Regions from separate parts of the Kitasatospora sp. NPDC092948 genome, predicted to be linked through region 1. Evidence: riboswitches for the same ligand, from Rfam matches in the RefSeq annotation. Region 1 holds a riboswitch; the other holds the start of a gene.
The links. A riboswitch is a leader RNA that binds a small molecule or an ion and turns the genes downstream of it on or off. The one in region 1 is predicted to bind cobalamin.

Region 1 (7,344 bases):
CCGTTGCCCGCTCGGGCGTCCCCTTCGTGGTCATGCACTGGCGGGGACAGTCCCGGGCGATGGACGAGCTGGCCGACTACGACGACGTCGTCACCGAAGTGGTCGGCGAGGTGCGGTGCCGGATGGACGCCCTGGTATCGGCCGGCATGGATCCGCAACAGATCGTGGTGGATCCCGGGCTCGGCTTCGCCAAGGGACGCCGGGACGACTGGACGCTGCTCGCCTCCCTGGACGCCTGGGCCGCTCTCGGCCGTCCGCTGCTGGTGGGACCCTCCCGCAAGCGCTTCCTCGGCGAACTGCTCTCCGACCCGGCGACCGGAGAGTTCCGTCCGGCCCGCGAGCGGGACGCCGCCACCGCCGCGACAGCCGCCCTGGCCGCCGCCCAGGGAGCCTGGGCGGTGCGGGTGCACGAGGTCGGCGCCGTCGCGGACGCGGTCCGCGTCGAAGCCGCCCTGCGCGCCCACCGCCGAACCTCGATCTAGGAGCGCCGCACCATGGCCCGTCCCGCCGGCCGAAAGATCTTCGCGCACGCGAAGCTGCGGCGCCTGCGCCGAGAGCGCGGCATGAACCAGGTCGAACTGGCCCGCGAACTCGGCATCTCCACCAGCTACCTCAACCAGATCGAGCACAGTCAGCGCCCCCTCACCGCTGCGGTACTGCTGCGGATCTCCGAAGTCTTCGGCGTGGAAACGGAGTTCTTCTCCGAAGCCCACGATCAACGGCTCGCCACCGACGTGCGGGTCGCCCTCGCCGACGCGGCGGGAGGCTCCGCCGTCGCAGCGGAGGAGATCGCGGAGGTGAGCCGGGACCACCCCGACACCGCCCGGGCGCTCGTCGCGCTGCACCGCCGATACCGGGAAGCCGTCGCCCGGGTCGCCGAACTCGGCGACCCGGGCGGCACCGCCGCGGCCCTGGGCCCCGTCGAACCCCACGACCAGGTGAGGGACTTCTTCTACGCGCACCACAACCACATCGCCGCTCTCGACGAGGAGGCCGAACGCATCGCGGTCGCCCTCGGCGCGGACACCGCGGGTCGCACCGCCGCCGCGCTGGCGGCCAGGCTCGGCGAACGCCACGGGGTGCGGGTGCTGGACGCCGACCCGGGGAACCGGGCCGAGCTGCGCCGGTTCGACCCGGCGAGCGGCACGCTGCGGCTGTCGCCCTGGCTGGCCGACGGCCGGCGGGCCTTCCAACTCGCCACCCAGCTCGCACTGCTGGAGCACCGCCCGCTGCTCGACGCGCTGGTGGCGGCGGCCGAACCGGACCTCACCTCCGCGCAGGCCGCCGACCTGGCCAGGATCGGCCTCGCCAACTACTTCGCCGGCGCGCTGCTGATGCCGTACTCCGCCTTCCACGCCGCCGCGGAGGACCTGCGCTACGACGTCGAACTGCTCCAGGCCCGCTTCGGCGTCGGCTTCGAGACGGTCTGCCACCGGCTGTCCACCCTCCAGCGCACCGGCCGACGCGGCGTGCCGTTCTCCTTCCTGCGCGCGGACCGGGCCGGCAACATCTCCAAGCGGCAGTCGGCGACCGACTTCCATTTCTCCCGCCTCGGCGGCACCTGCCCGCTCTGGACCGTCTACGAGGCGTTCTCCGCACCCGGGCGGATCCTCACCCAGGTCGCCGAAATGCCCGACGGCAAGCGCTACTTCTGGATCGCCCGGACCGTGACCCACGGCGGCCACGGCCACCGCGCCCCCCGCAGCGAGTTCGCCGTCGCGCTCGGCTGCGAACTGCGCCACGCCCACCGCCTGGTCTACTCCGAGGGAATCGCCCTCGACGGGGGGCGGGCCGCCACCCCGATCGGCCTGGGCTGCCGGATCTGCGAACGGACGGACTGCGCCCAGCGGGCCCGGCCGCCGGCCGCCGGCCGGCTCGCGGTGGACCCGGACCGGCGCACCCGGGTGCCCTACCCGGTGGCCGTCGAGGGACGGCCACCGGGCACAGCGTGAACCCGGCTACGCGGAGGCCGGCACCGCCCGCTGGCCCGGGCCGTCGTAGGAGGCCAGCGGGCGGATCAGCGCGTTGTGGGCGAGCTGCTCGGTGATGTGGGCGGTCCAGCCGGTGATCCGGCTCATCACGAAGATCGGCGTGAAGACCGGGGTGTCGAAGCCCATCAGGTGGTAGGCGAGGCCGGCCGGGTAGTCCAGGTTGGGATGGATGCCCTTGCGCTCCAGCATCGCCCCGCGCAGCGCGGCATGAAGGGTGGCCAGGCGGGTGACTCCGGGGTCCGCCGAGTTCGCGACCAGCCGGTCGAGGGCGGCCTGCATGATCGGCACCCGCGAGTCGCCGTGCTTGTAGACCCGGTGACCGAAACCCATGATCTTGCGCTCGGCGGCGAGTGCCTCGTCGAGCCAGTCCGCGGCGCGGTCGGGGTCGCCGATCTCCTCCAGCATGTGCATCACCGCCTCGTTGGCCCCGCCGTGCAGCGGGCCCTTGAGGGCGCCGATCGCGGCGGTGACGGCGCTGTAGAGGTCGGAGAGGGTGGAGGTGACCACCCGGGCGGTGAAGGTGGAGGCGTTGAAGCTGTGCTCGGCGTACAGCACCAGGGAGATCTCGAAGCAGCGCACCGTCTCGGGGGAGGGCACCGCGCCGAAGCACATGTGGAAGAAGTTCTCGGCGTAACCGAGCGCCGGGTCGGGTGCGACGGGCGGCAGGCCGCGGCGGCGGCGCAGGTCGGCGGCGACCACGGTCGGCAGTTTCGCCAGCAGGTTCAGGGACTTGGCGAGGGCGGGGGCCGGACGCCCGTCGTCCTCGGTCGGGTCCTCGGCGCCGAAGAAGCTGACCGCGGTGCGCAGCACGTCCATCGGGTGGCAGGTCTCGGGCAGCTTGGCCAGCAGCTCCGCGGTGGTGCGGTCGAGCGGGCGCAGCGCGCTCTCCCGGGCCCGGAACTCGCGCAGTTGCGCCTCGTCCGGGAGCTCGCCGTGCCACAGCAGGTAGGCGGTCTCCTCGAAGGAGCGGTGTTCGGCGAGGTCCTGGACGGGGTAGCCGCGGTAGGTCAGGGAGTTGGTCTCCTGGATGACGGTGGAGATCTCGGTGGTGTCGACGACGACACCGGCGAGGCCGCGGTGGATCTCGGTCGTGGTGCTGGGCATGTCGGTGCCTCCGGTGCGTCAGGAGCCGGGCGGGAGGGTGAAGTCGAAGACGGCCGAGTCGAAGGCCGAGTACTCCTGGTAGTCGAGGAGTTCGTACAGGCGGGAGCGGGGCTGCATGCGGGGCAGCAGGGACTGCTGGGTGCCTTCGGCGGCGATGGTGCGCAGTCCGTCCTCGACGGCGCCCATGGCGAGGCGCAGCAGGGTGACCGGGTAGAGGGCGATGTCGTAGCCGAGGTCCTGCAGGGTGCGGGTGTCCAGCAGCGGGGTCTTGCCGAACTCGGTGAGGTTGGCCAGCAGCGGCACGTCGACCGCCTTGCGGAACGCCTCGTACTCGGAGAGGTCGGTGAGGGACTCGGGGAAGATCGCGTCGGCGCCGGCGTCGACGTACGCCTTGGCCCGGTCGATCGCCGCGTCCAGTCCTTCGACGGTGCGGGCGTCGGTGCGGGCCATCAGCAGGAAGTCCGGGTCGCGGCGGGCGTCGACGGCGGCGCGCAGCCGCCGGGTCATCTCGTCGCGGGGGACGACGCCCTTGCCGTCGAGGTGGCCGCAGCGCTTGGGGTTGATCTGGTCCTCCAGGTGCAGACCGGCCAGGCCCGCGTCCTCCAGCAACTGGACGGTCCGGGCCGCGTTCATCGGCTCGCCGAAGCCGGTGTCGGCGTCGATCAGCACCGGCAGGTCGGTGACCCGGGTGGTCTGCTGGGCGCGGGCGGCGATCTCGGTGACGGTGGTGAGGCCGATGTCGGGCAGGCCGAGGTCGGCGGCGAGGACCGCGCCGGACAGGTAGGCCGCCTCGAAACCGGTGTCCTGGATCAGGCGGGCGGAGAGCGGGTTGATCGCCCCCGGCATGGCCAACAGCCTTCCGGTGGCCAGGCGTTCGCGCAGGGCTCGGCGGCGCTGGGCGGGTGTGGTGCGGGTGTGCAGCATCAGAACAGGCCCTTCGGGAGGGTGGCGTCGAAGGCGCGCACCGCTTCGGTGTCGACGGCCGGGAACAGTTCGCCGAGGTCGCCGGCCCCGAGCTCGGGGAGGCCGGCCGCGGCGGCGAGGAAGCGGTCCTGGTCGGCCGGGGCGACGACGCCCTCGGCGAGGGTGCGGAACTTGCCCTCGTACGCGGGCCGGTCGAAGGGCCGGGCGCCGGCCGGATGGGCGTCGGCCACGCCCAGCTCGTCCTCGACCACGGAGCCGTCGTCCAGCGTGATCACGACGCGGCCGCCGAAGGCCCGGCGCTCCGGGTCGGGGTCGTGGTAGCGACGGGTCCACTCGGGATCCTCGACCGTGGTGATCTTCCGCCACAGCGCGACGGTCTCCGGACGGGCGGCCCGTTCGGGGGCGTAGGAGCGCTCGTGGTGCCAGCCGCCGTCCTCCAGGGCGACGGCCAGGATGTACGGGATGGAGTGGTCGAGCGTCTCGCGGCTCGCGGCGGGGTCGTACTTCTGCGGGTCGTTCGCGCCGGAGCCGATCACGTGGTGGGTGTGGTGGCTGGTGTGCAGGACGACCGAGCGCACCTTCTCCAGCGGGCCGGTCTTCTCGCGCAGGCGCCGGGCCAGATCAATGATCGCCTGGGCCTGGTACTCGGCGGAGTACTCCTTGGTGTAGGTGTCCAGGATCGCGCGGCGCGGCTCGCCCGGCTCCGGCAGCAGCACGCCGTAGTCGGCGGACGGGCCGTCGAGCAGCCAGGCCAGGAAACCGTCCTCGCCCTCGTAGATCGGCGACGGCGAGCTCTCGCCGCGCATCGCCCGGTCCACCGCTTCGATCGCGGCCTTCCCCGCGAAGGCGGGGGCGAACGCCTTCCAACTGGAGATCTCGCCCTTCCGGGACTGCCGGGTGGCGGTGGTGGTGTGCACCGCCTGCTGGACGGCCTGGTAGGTGACCTCCGTCGGCAGCCGCAGCAGCGCCCCGAGGCCGCAGGCGGTGGCCGCGCTCAGGTGGGCGACGTGGTCGATGCGGTGCGCGTGCAGGCAGATTCCCTTGACCAGGGCGACGTGCACCTCGTACGCGGTGACGACGGCCCGCAGCAGGTCCGCGCCGCTGCGGCCGGTGTGCTGGGCGACGGCCAGCAGCGGCGGGATGTTGTCGCCGGGGTGCGAGTAGTCGGCGGCCAGGTAGGTGTCGTGGAAGTCGAGCTCGCGCACGGCGGTGCCGTTGGCCCAGGCCGCCCACTCGGGGGAGACCCGGGCGCCGCTGCCGAACACCGAGGCGCCCGGGAGCACGGCCCGGTGGGCGGTGGCCTGGGCGCGGGCGACGGCGACGGGGCGGCGCAGCAGCGAGGCGACGGCCACCGACGCGTTGTCGATCACCCGGTTGACGGCCATGCTCACGCAGGCGGCCTCCAGTTCCTCGGTGGCGGTGGCCACCGAGGCGAGCTTCCAGGCGAGTTGGTCCTCGCGGGGGAGGCGGTCGGCGCTGGGGTGGACACGGACGCGGTGCTCGATCACGGGACTCCTCGTGGGCGTCGGCGGCTGGGGTTCGCATGATCGAGACTGCCGGTCGTCCCGGCCGTGGTCCAGCAGGCCAATCTGCGGAATCCGTACACGTCGGGGCTGCGAACCTGCGAATCCGGCGAAGAACCGGACGGGTCCCGGCGAGGACCGGTCGGGGAAGGAGGGCGCCCACCCCGGCGGTGCGGCGCACTCGCGTGGGTCGAGAACCGGTGGAAGCCCAAGTCGAGGCCTTGACCCGGTGTTTCAGGCCTCGCCATGATGGGCCGTCATATTTTCTGACTCCGCTGTTGGGGGAAGACCGGTCCGAATCCGGCGCTGACCCGCAACGGTAGGCCGTCGGCGACTGCCGACGGCGAGCCCGAACACCCGGCGGCGGAGGTGTGTGTCCACTCCTCCCGTCGTGGTCTGCGGGCCGGAGCTCCGAGGGCTGCGCGGCTGCGCGTCAGCTCCCTCCGGGCCCCGCGCGCCGGCCCGGAAAGGCTCACCGTGCCCGTGCTCCGCCGCTCCCTGGGTCTGCTCGCGACACCGGCGCTCGCGCTCGCGGCAACGCTCCCCGCAGCCGCCCCCGCCCAGGCGGCCCCCGCCGCCACCGCCACCGCTGCCACCACCGCCACCGTCCGTCCGGACGCGGCCGCCGCGGGCTGGCTGGCCCGCCAACTCGTCGACGGCGACCACTTCGAGACCGTCTTCGACGGCACCGCCTACCCCGACCAGGGGCTGACCGTCGACGCCGTGCTGGCGTTCGCCGCGTCCCACGGCTCCGACCGGGCCGCCGCGCGCGCCACCGCCTGGCTCGCCCGCCCGGAGAACACCGCCGGCTACCTGGGCGACGGCACCACCGAGGCCTACGCCGGGGCCACCGCCAAGCTGCTGCTCGCTGCCGAGGTCCGCGGCGAGAACCCGGCCGCGTTCGGCGGCGTCGACCTCCCGGCGCGCCTGCGTTCCCTGCAGACGCCGAGCGGCCGCTTCTCCGACCGCTCCCAGTGGGGCGACTACAGCAACTCCTTCGGCCAGTCCCTGGCCGTCATCGCCCTCGTCCGCACGCCCGCCGGAGCTCCGGCCGCCGCCGTCGACTTCCTGGCCGGCAGCCAGTGCGCGGACGGCGGGTTCCCGGTCTCCTTCGACCAGGGCGCCTGCACCGCCGACCCGGACGCCACCGCGTTCGCCGTCCAGGCACTCAAGGCGACCGGCCGCGACGCGAAGGCCGCGGCGGGCCTGAACTGGCTGACGGCCCACCAGAACGCCGACGGCGGGTTCGCTGCGGCCGGGGCGGCCTCCTCCAATGCCAACAGCACCGGACTGGCCACCGAGAGCCTGCTGGCCGCCGGCCGCCTCGGGGCCGGACTCAAGGGCTGGAGCGCCCTGGTCAAGCTCCAGCAGGGCTGCGCCGCGGACCCGGCCGTCCGGGGCGCGGTCGCCTACGACGCCACGGGTTTCGACCCGGGCAACGCCGCCCGAGCCACCGCCCAGGCCGTCCTCGGCCTGAGCGGCACTCCACTGGTCTCGCTCTCCGCCCACGGGGCCCGTTCCTCGGCGCCGGTCCTCGCGTGCCCCGCCGCCGCCCACTGACGCCCCGACAAGGAGCCCCCGCATGAGCGACACCCTCGCCCCCGCCCGCCAGGCCCGCCGCGTCCTCGGCTCGATCGCCGCCGCGACGGCGCTGACCGCCGCCCTGCTCGGCGTCTCCGCCGCCCGGGCCCCGCAGGCGCAGGCGGCAGCCTGCTCCGGCACCACCGGCGTCACCGTCGTGGTCGACTTCACCGCCCTCGGCGGCGGCATCCAGACCGGCTGCGCCCTCGGCGACCCCGCCA
Region 2 (7,344 bases), on a different contig from region 1:
ATGCGCTCGGAGATCAGGGTGGAGAGCGTCTTCGCCTCGGCGGAGTCGAAGTCCAGCCGCAGCTTGAAGAAGACGTCCTGCAGGCCCATCACGCCCAGGCCGACCGGGCGCCAGCGGGAGTTGGAGGTGCCGGCCTCGGTGGTCGGGTAGAAGTTGATGTCGATCACGCGGTCGAGGAAGGTCACCGCGGTGCGCACGGTGGCGTCCAGGCGGTCCCAGTCCATCGCGTTGATCAGGTCGTCGGCCGAGGCGCCCGGGGCGACGTGCGCGCCCAGGTTGACCGAGCCCAGGTTGCAGACCGCGGTCTCGGAGTCGTCGGTGACCTCCAGGATCTCGGTGCACAGGTTGGAGGAGTGCACCGTGCGGCCCGGCAGCGCGGTCTGGTTGGCGGCCCGGTTGGAGGCGTCCTTGAAGGTCATCCAGCCGTTGCCGGTCTGCGCCAGGGTGCGCATCATCCGGGCGTACAGGGTCTGCGCGGGGATGGTGCGGACGGCCTTGCCGGCCTGCTCGGCCTTGCGGTAGGCCTCGTCGAACTCCTCGCCCCACAGGTCGACCAGCTCGGGCACGTCCGCCGGGGAGAACAGCGACCAGTCCTGGTCGGCGTTCACGCGGCGCATGAACTCGTCCGGGATCCAGTGCGCCAGGTTCAGGTTGTGGGTGCGCCGGGCCTCTTCGCCGGTGTTGTCGCGGAGCTCCAGGAACTCCTCGATGTCGGCGTGCCAGGTCTCCAGGTACACGCAGGCCGCGCCCTTGCGCCGGCCACCCTGGTTGACCGCCGCCACGGAGGAGTCCAGGGTGCGCAGGAACGGGACGATGCCGTTCGACTTGCCGTTGGTGCCGCGGATCAGCGAGCCGCGGGAGCGGATCCGGGAGTAAGACAGGCCGATGCCGCCGGCGTGCTTGGACAGCCGGGCGATCTGCGCGTACCGGTTGTAGATCGAGTCCAGGTTGTCCAGCGGCGAGTCCAGCAGGTAGCAGGAGGACATCTGCGGGTGCCGGGTGCCGGAGTTGAACAGCGTCGGGGAGCTGGTCAGGTACTCCAGGCGGCTCATCAGCTTGTACAGCTCGGCCACCTCCAGCACCGACTGCTCGGAGGCACCGACCGCCAGGCCCGCCGCCACACGCAGCAGGAAGTGCTGCGGGGTCTCGACCACCTTGCGGGTGATCGGGTGGCGCAGCAGGTAGCGGGACTGCACGGTGCGCAGGCCGAAGTACTCGAAGCGGTCGTCGCCGGAGGCGTCGATCAGCGAGTCGAACAGGTCGGCGTGCGCGGCGACGAACTCGGCGGTGGTGTCGCCGATCAGGCCCTCGGCGTGGCCGACGGCGATCGAGGCGGAGAACGAGGCGACGCCCTGGGAGGCGGCCTCGTCGGCGATCTCCATCGCCAGCAGGCGGGCGGCCAGCTTCGAGTACTGCGGGTCCTCGGCGATCATCGACGCGGCGGCCTCCACGGCCAGCCCGCGCAGCTCGGCGAAGTCCGAACCGGCGTGGCGGCCGCGCAGCGCGGCGGCGGCGACGTGGCCGGGGTCCACCTGGGGGAGGTCGGTGCTGCGGTCGGTGAGCAGCCGAAGCAGCGCCGCACCGGGGTCGGTGAAGGCGTCGGCGGATCCCTGGGACGGCAGGGTGACTGAGGCGGCGACGGTCAAGGCGCACTCTCTCCTGTGGCGGCGACGGACGTAATTCGAGGTGTCCGGCAGCACGCAGGCGGCAGGGGAGGACGGCACGCCGAAAACGCTCGAACGGCGCGCGAAAGACCCACCCCCGGCCCGCCCGCGAGGCCGGACGGCAAAGCAGTGCTGCATGGCGTCTGCGGGGATGCCGTGTCGCACACCGTCAGCAGGTCCTCGGACTGCGCGGGCGTCGCTACAGCCCGCTCACCGTTGCGGGGCAGTCCCGGATTCGCACCGGGTTCCCCTGCTTCGACAGCGAGGTCGAGCATACATGTTGTGGCGGCTGGAGCTGGCGGCACCAGATGTAGTAGCGCGTGTCGCGTCGTGGTGCCGCGCGTAGACAACGGAAACCGCGCCCGAGGGGCCTCAGAACCGCATCGTGTAGACCATCAGGTTCATGCCGGGGGCCGCCTCCCAGTCCCGTTCGGGGGTGCGGAGGAAGCCCAGAGCATCGTAGATCCGGTGCGCCGCGGTCATCGTCGGCCGGGTCGAGAACGCCATTCCGGCCAGTCCGAGTTCCCGGCTGCGATCGATCGCCGCGGACACCAGCAGCCGGCCGATGCCGCGCCCGCGGGCCGCCGCGGCGACCGCCAGCATCCGGATCTCGCCCTCGTGCGGCAGCGCGATGTCCGCCCACTCGGTGCCGCCCGCGGCGAAGGTCACACAGCCGAGCACCGGCCCGTCCGCGCCGTCGACGGCGACCAGCAGCTCGGCCTCCCGGTTGCGCCGTGCGGCGTCTCTCAGGAGCCCGACGTAGCCCGAGCCGGGATCGGTGAAGCCGTCGCCGACGAAGGCTTCGATGCTGACCTCCCCGGCTCCGGCGAGGTCGTGGTCGAGGGCGCGGCGGACGATCGGGGAGTGCATCCGGACAGTGTGCCGGACCGGGCGCGGCGCGGATCGGCCAGGTCCGGGTCGAACGGGTATCCGGTCGGCCGGTGCACGTTGTCGCGGCCGGTCCGGCCGTTGCGGTCCAGGTCGCGGCCGACCAGAACGCCGAGGAGTCCGAAGCTGCCGATGAGGCCCAGCAGGGCGAGCGCGGAGGTCATGGCTCCACTCTCCGCGCCGCCGCGCCCCGCCACGAGTGGCAGAAATGCAGCATTGCCTCGAAATCCTGCCACTGCCATGCTGGACCGATGCTGAAGAACGTCGCGGTCATCGTGCTGGAGGAGATCCACCCGTTCGAGCTGGGCGTGGCCTGCGAGGTGTTCGGCCTCGACCGCGGCGCCGCCGGCCTGCCGGTGTACGAGTTCGGCCTGGTCGGCGACCGGCCCGGCCCGATGCGCACGCACTCCGGCTTCGACATCCACGTCCCGTACGGCCCGGAGCGGATCGCCGAGGCGGACCTGGTGATCGCCACCGCCACCGGCATCCGCGCGCAGTACCCCGAGGCGCTGTGCGAGGCGCTGCGGGCCGCCCACGCCCGCGGCGCGTACACGCTGTCGATCTGCTCCGGCAGCTTCCTGCTCGGCGCCGCGGGCCTGCTCGACGGCCGCCGCAGCACCACCCACTGGCAGTACGCCGACGTGATGGCCGAGCGCTTCCCGCTGACCACCGTCGAACCCGACGTGCTGTACGTGGACGACGACCCGGTGATCACCTCGGCCGGCACCGCCGCCGGCATCGACGCCTGCCTGCACCTGGTGCGCAAGGTGCAGGGCGCCGAGGTGGCCCGGGCGATCGCCCGCCGGATGGTGGTCGCCCCGCACCGCGACGGCGGGCAGGCCCAGTTCATCAACCGCCCGCTGCCCGAGGGCGACGGCGACTCGCTGGCCGGCACGCTGGAGTGGATGCGCCGCCACCTCGACCGGGAGACCAGCGTGGACGAGCTCGCCCGGCAGGCCCACATGTCCCCGCGCACCTTCGCCCGGCGCTTCCAGCAGGAGACCGGCACCACCCCGCACCGCTGGCTGACCGGCCAGCGGGTGCTGTTCGCGCAGCGCCTGCTGGAGTCCACCGACGAGAGCGTGGACGCGGTCGCCGCCCGCTGCGGCTTCGGCAACGCCGCCACCCTGCGGCACCACTTCGGCCGCCGCCTCGGCACCACCCCGCAGGCCTACCGGCGGGCCTTCGGCGGCCCCGGCGGCCCGGCCGGGACGGCCCGCCTCAGGAGCGCCTGACGGGCGCTCAGGACAGGTGCGCGGTCTGGTTCCAGCCGGACGGCCGCAGCCCGCCCTCGCGGGCCCGCCACACGCTGGTCGAGCAGTTGGCGACCGGCGGCAGCGCCAGCAGCTCCTCCTCGCCGAGCCGGTCCAGCACATGACGCAGCATCAGCACCGTGCAGTCGTGCGCGACCAGCAGCACCGGCCGGCCCGCCTCCTCCTCGCCCAGGTCGCGCAGCAGGCCGCGCACCCGCAGCGCCACGTCCAGCCAGGACTCGCCGCCGGGCGGCCGGTAGTACAGCTCGCCCATCCGCCGGCGGCGCTCCGCCTCGGCGGGGTGGTCGCGTTCGATGGCGGCCTTGGTGAGCATCTCCAGCACGCCCAGTTCGCGGTCGCGCAGCCGCTCGTCGTAGCGGACCGGCAGGCCGACCGGGACGGCGCCCAGCCCGGAGGCCTGGGCGAGGGCGATTCTCGCGGTCTCCGCGGTGCGCACGTACGGGGAGCACCACACCGAACGGGGCCGGTCGGCGGGCGGCAGGGCGGCCCACCAGCGGCCCAGGTCGACGGCCTGGGCCTGGCCGCGCATGGAGAGCGGGATGTCGGCGTCCCGGCAGGTGATCGGGACGGTCAGGGCGCCGGTGGCGTCCGCGTGCCGGAACTCCACGTTGGCCGTGGACTCGCCGTGCCGGGTGGCGATCAGGACCGACGGCAGCCGCCGTCCGCCGTCGGTGTGGGTGCGGTGGCCGTTGCGTACCGCGGTGAGGTCGGTCATTGGCGGTGGCTCCCCGTTGTCGGTGCTGCTTCGGTGGTGCTCGTCTCTCCCGGTCTCTCCCGAAAAGCGCTGTCATAACAGATGATCGCGCCGTCACCCCAGTGTCGATCGAGGCAACGGCGCGACCCAAGGGCGCATACGGGGGCTGGTTGCGCCCCCGCACGCGTCAGTGCGCCAGCGTGGGCTGCGGAGCCTTCTCCACCGCCTCGTCGCCGGCCTCCGCGGTGTAGTCGGCCTTCGACGTCTCGTCGGCCCCCTCCGGGGCCTTCAGGGCCCGCAGCACCAGCGTCAGCACCACCGCGACGAGCAGGTTCAGCACGAACCCGGTCAGACCGATGTAGCCGATCTCCCCGAGCACCGGGATCTTCGCGGCCGACCCGCCGAAGTGCCTGGTGGCCGGCGACGCGATCCCGTACGCCTTCCAGGTGCCGTAGACCATGCCGACCGCCCAGCCGGCCAGCAGCGCCCAGCGGTGGAACCAGCGGGTGAACAGGCCCGCCACCATCGCCACCGCGGTCTGCAGGATCCACACGCCGCCCAGCAGCTGCATGTTGATCGCCGCCTGCTTGTCCATCACCAGCACGAACGCCAGCGCGCCGACCTTCACCAGCAGCGAGGCGATCTTCGCCACCCGGGTCTCGTCGGCCGGCGTCGCGTCCGGCTTCAGGAACTCCTTGTAGACGTTGCGGGTGAACAGGTTCGCCGCCGCGATCGACATGATCGCGGCCGGCACCAGCGCACCCACCCCGATCGCCGCGAACGCCACGCCGGCGAACCAGCTCGGGAACATGTCCGCGAACAGCTGCGGAACGGCCAGCTGGGCGTTGAAGTGCGGGTCGCCCTTGCTCACCCCGGCGGCGATCGCCATGAAGCCCAGCAGCGCCAGCAGGCCCAGCATCAGCGAGTACGTCGGCAGGATCGCCATGTTGCGGCGCACCGTGTTCCGGGACTTCGCCGCCAGCACGCCCGTCACCGAGTGCGGGTACATGAACAGCGCCAGCGCCGACCCGAACGCCAGCGTCGCGTACGACCACTGCGCCTTCGGCCCGAGGATCAGCGAGCCCGCCGGGGCCTTCCCGGTCACCGGGTCCGGCGAGAACTTGTGCGCCGCCGCGTCGAAGATGTGCCCGTAGCCGCCGAGGCGCATCGGGATGTAGATCACCGCGACCAGGATCACCACGTACACCAGGGCGTCCTTGACGAACGCGATCAGCGCCGGCGCCCGCAGACCCGACGAGTACGTGTACGCGGCCAGCACGCCGAACGCCACGAACAGCGGCAGGTCCTGCAGGAACCAGTTCCCGCTGCTGCCCACGCCCAGCACGGACAGCACCGCCTGAATGCCCACCAGTTGCAGCGCCACGTACGGCATGGTCGCCAGGATGCCGGTCAGCGCCACCGCCACCGACAGCCCGCGCGAGCCGTACCGCCCGCGCACGAAGTCCGCCGGCGTCACGTACCCGTGCACCCGCGACACCGACCACAGCCGCGGCAGGATCAGGAACACCAGCGGGTACGCGATGATCGTGTACGGCACCGCGAAGAAGCCCGCCGCACCCGTCGCGTAGACCGCGGCCGGCACCGCGATGAACGTGTACGCCGTGTACAGGTCGCCGCCCAGCAGGAACCAGGTGATCCAGGTGCCGAAGCTGCGGCCGCCCAGACCCCACTCGTGCAGGTGCTGGGCGTCGCCGGCCCGGCGCCAGCGCGAGGCCAGGAAGCCCATCACGGTGACCGCGGCGAAGAACAGCAGGAAGACCGTCATCGCGGTCCAGTCCACGTGCTTCACGACTGCTCACCCCCGTCCGGCTGGGACGGCACCGGCAGCGACGCGGCCGAGGCGGCCCGGCGGGCGGCCTCGTCGCGGCGCAGCAGCAGGTACGCAGACGTGGTGAACACCGCCGACAGCGGCACCCACATCAGTTGGTACCAGTAGAAGAACGGCATGCCGCCGAGCACCGGATCGGACTTGGTGTACGACGGCACCCACAGCACCACCACGATCGGCACCAGCAGGCACAGGCCGGCCAGCACCCGGGCGGGGGAGACCGCGGGCAGTGCGCCCGCGGACGGCGATTGAGACGACACAAGCGGCTCCCGGATGACGAGGAGTCACCTCACTGGCGCCGCACCGCACATCGCTGTGCGTCCGCCGAGCAGCACCTTCGGTGATCGAAAGGTCCCCGCGAGAGTAGGGCAGGGGAGTGAGTTGTGTCACTACCCTGTCAACTACGCGTTACTCGGGCCGCTGAAGCCGGGCCTGTCCGGGCCGCTGCAACCTGGTGGTGCTGTGCTTGTCCGGGAACCCCGGCTGACGGCTGTTCGGGCCGCTGCAACCTGGTCGTGCTGTGCTTGTCCGGGAACCCCGGCTGACGGCTGTTCGGGCCGCTGCAACCTGGTCGTGCTGTGCTTGTCCGGGAACCCCGGCTGACGGCTATTCGGGCCGCTGCAACCTGGTGGTGAACTTGTACCGGTCCCCGCGGTAGATCGACCGCACCCACTCCACCGGTGCGCCGTCCGCGTCGAAGGAGTGCCGGGACAGCTGGAGCATCGGCAGGCCCAGGTCGGAGCCGAGCAGGCCGGCCTCGCGCGGGTTGGCCAGGGTGGTCTCGATGGTCTCCTCGGCCTCCGCGACCGTCACGCCGTAGACCTCGCGCAGCGCGGTGTACAGCGAGTTGTGCTTGGCGAGGTTGCGGCGGAGCGCGGGGAAGCGCTTGGCCGACAGGTGCGCCACCTCGATCGCCATCGGGTCGCCGTTCGCGAGCCGCAGGCGCTCGATCCGCAGGACGCGCCCGCCGGGCTT

Region 2: linked by a shared signal. The riboswitch ahead of ACIQF6_RS12090 (ribonucleoside-diphosphate reductase subunit alpha) and the one ahead of ACIQF6_RS23935 (prenyltransferase/squalene oxidase repeat-containing protein) in region 1 are both predicted to bind cobalamin.

What each region holds. Positions count from the first base shown of each region.
Region 1 is NZ_JBIVPU010000008.1:234,150-241,493, forward strand. Features, by position in the region: gene folP (dihydropteroate synthase) at 1-482, shown strand, start outside; gene ACIQF6_RS23915 (short-chain fatty acyl-CoA regulator family protein) at 495-1,952, shown strand; gene ACIQF6_RS23920 (bifunctional 2-methylcitrate synthase/citrate synthase) at 1,959-3,095, opposite strand; gene prpB (methylisocitrate lyase) at 3,114-4,019, opposite strand; gene ACIQF6_RS23930 (MmgE/PrpD family protein) at 4,019-5,527, opposite strand; cobalamin riboswitch at 5,781-5,922, shown strand; gene ACIQF6_RS23935 (prenyltransferase/squalene oxidase repeat-containing protein) at 6,020-7,102, shown strand; gene ACIQF6_RS23940 (flagellar hook-length control protein FliK) at 7,125-7,344, shown strand, end outside.
Region 2 is NZ_JBIVPU010000003.1:566,888-574,231, forward strand. Features, by position in the region: gene ACIQF6_RS12090 (ribonucleoside-diphosphate reductase subunit alpha) at 1-1,646, opposite strand, end outside; cobalamin riboswitch at 1,818-1,956, opposite strand; gene ACIQF6_RS12095 (GNAT family N-acetyltransferase) at 2,037-2,534, opposite strand; gene ACIQF6_RS12100 (helix-turn-helix domain-containing protein) at 2,804-3,787, shown strand; gene ACIQF6_RS12105 (histidine phosphatase family protein) at 3,795-4,541, opposite strand; gene mctP (monocarboxylate uptake permease MctP) at 4,708-6,306, opposite strand; gene ACIQF6_RS12115 (DUF3311 domain-containing protein) at 6,327-6,629, opposite strand; gene ACIQF6_RS12120 (GntR family transcriptional regulator) at 6,976-7,344, opposite strand, start outside.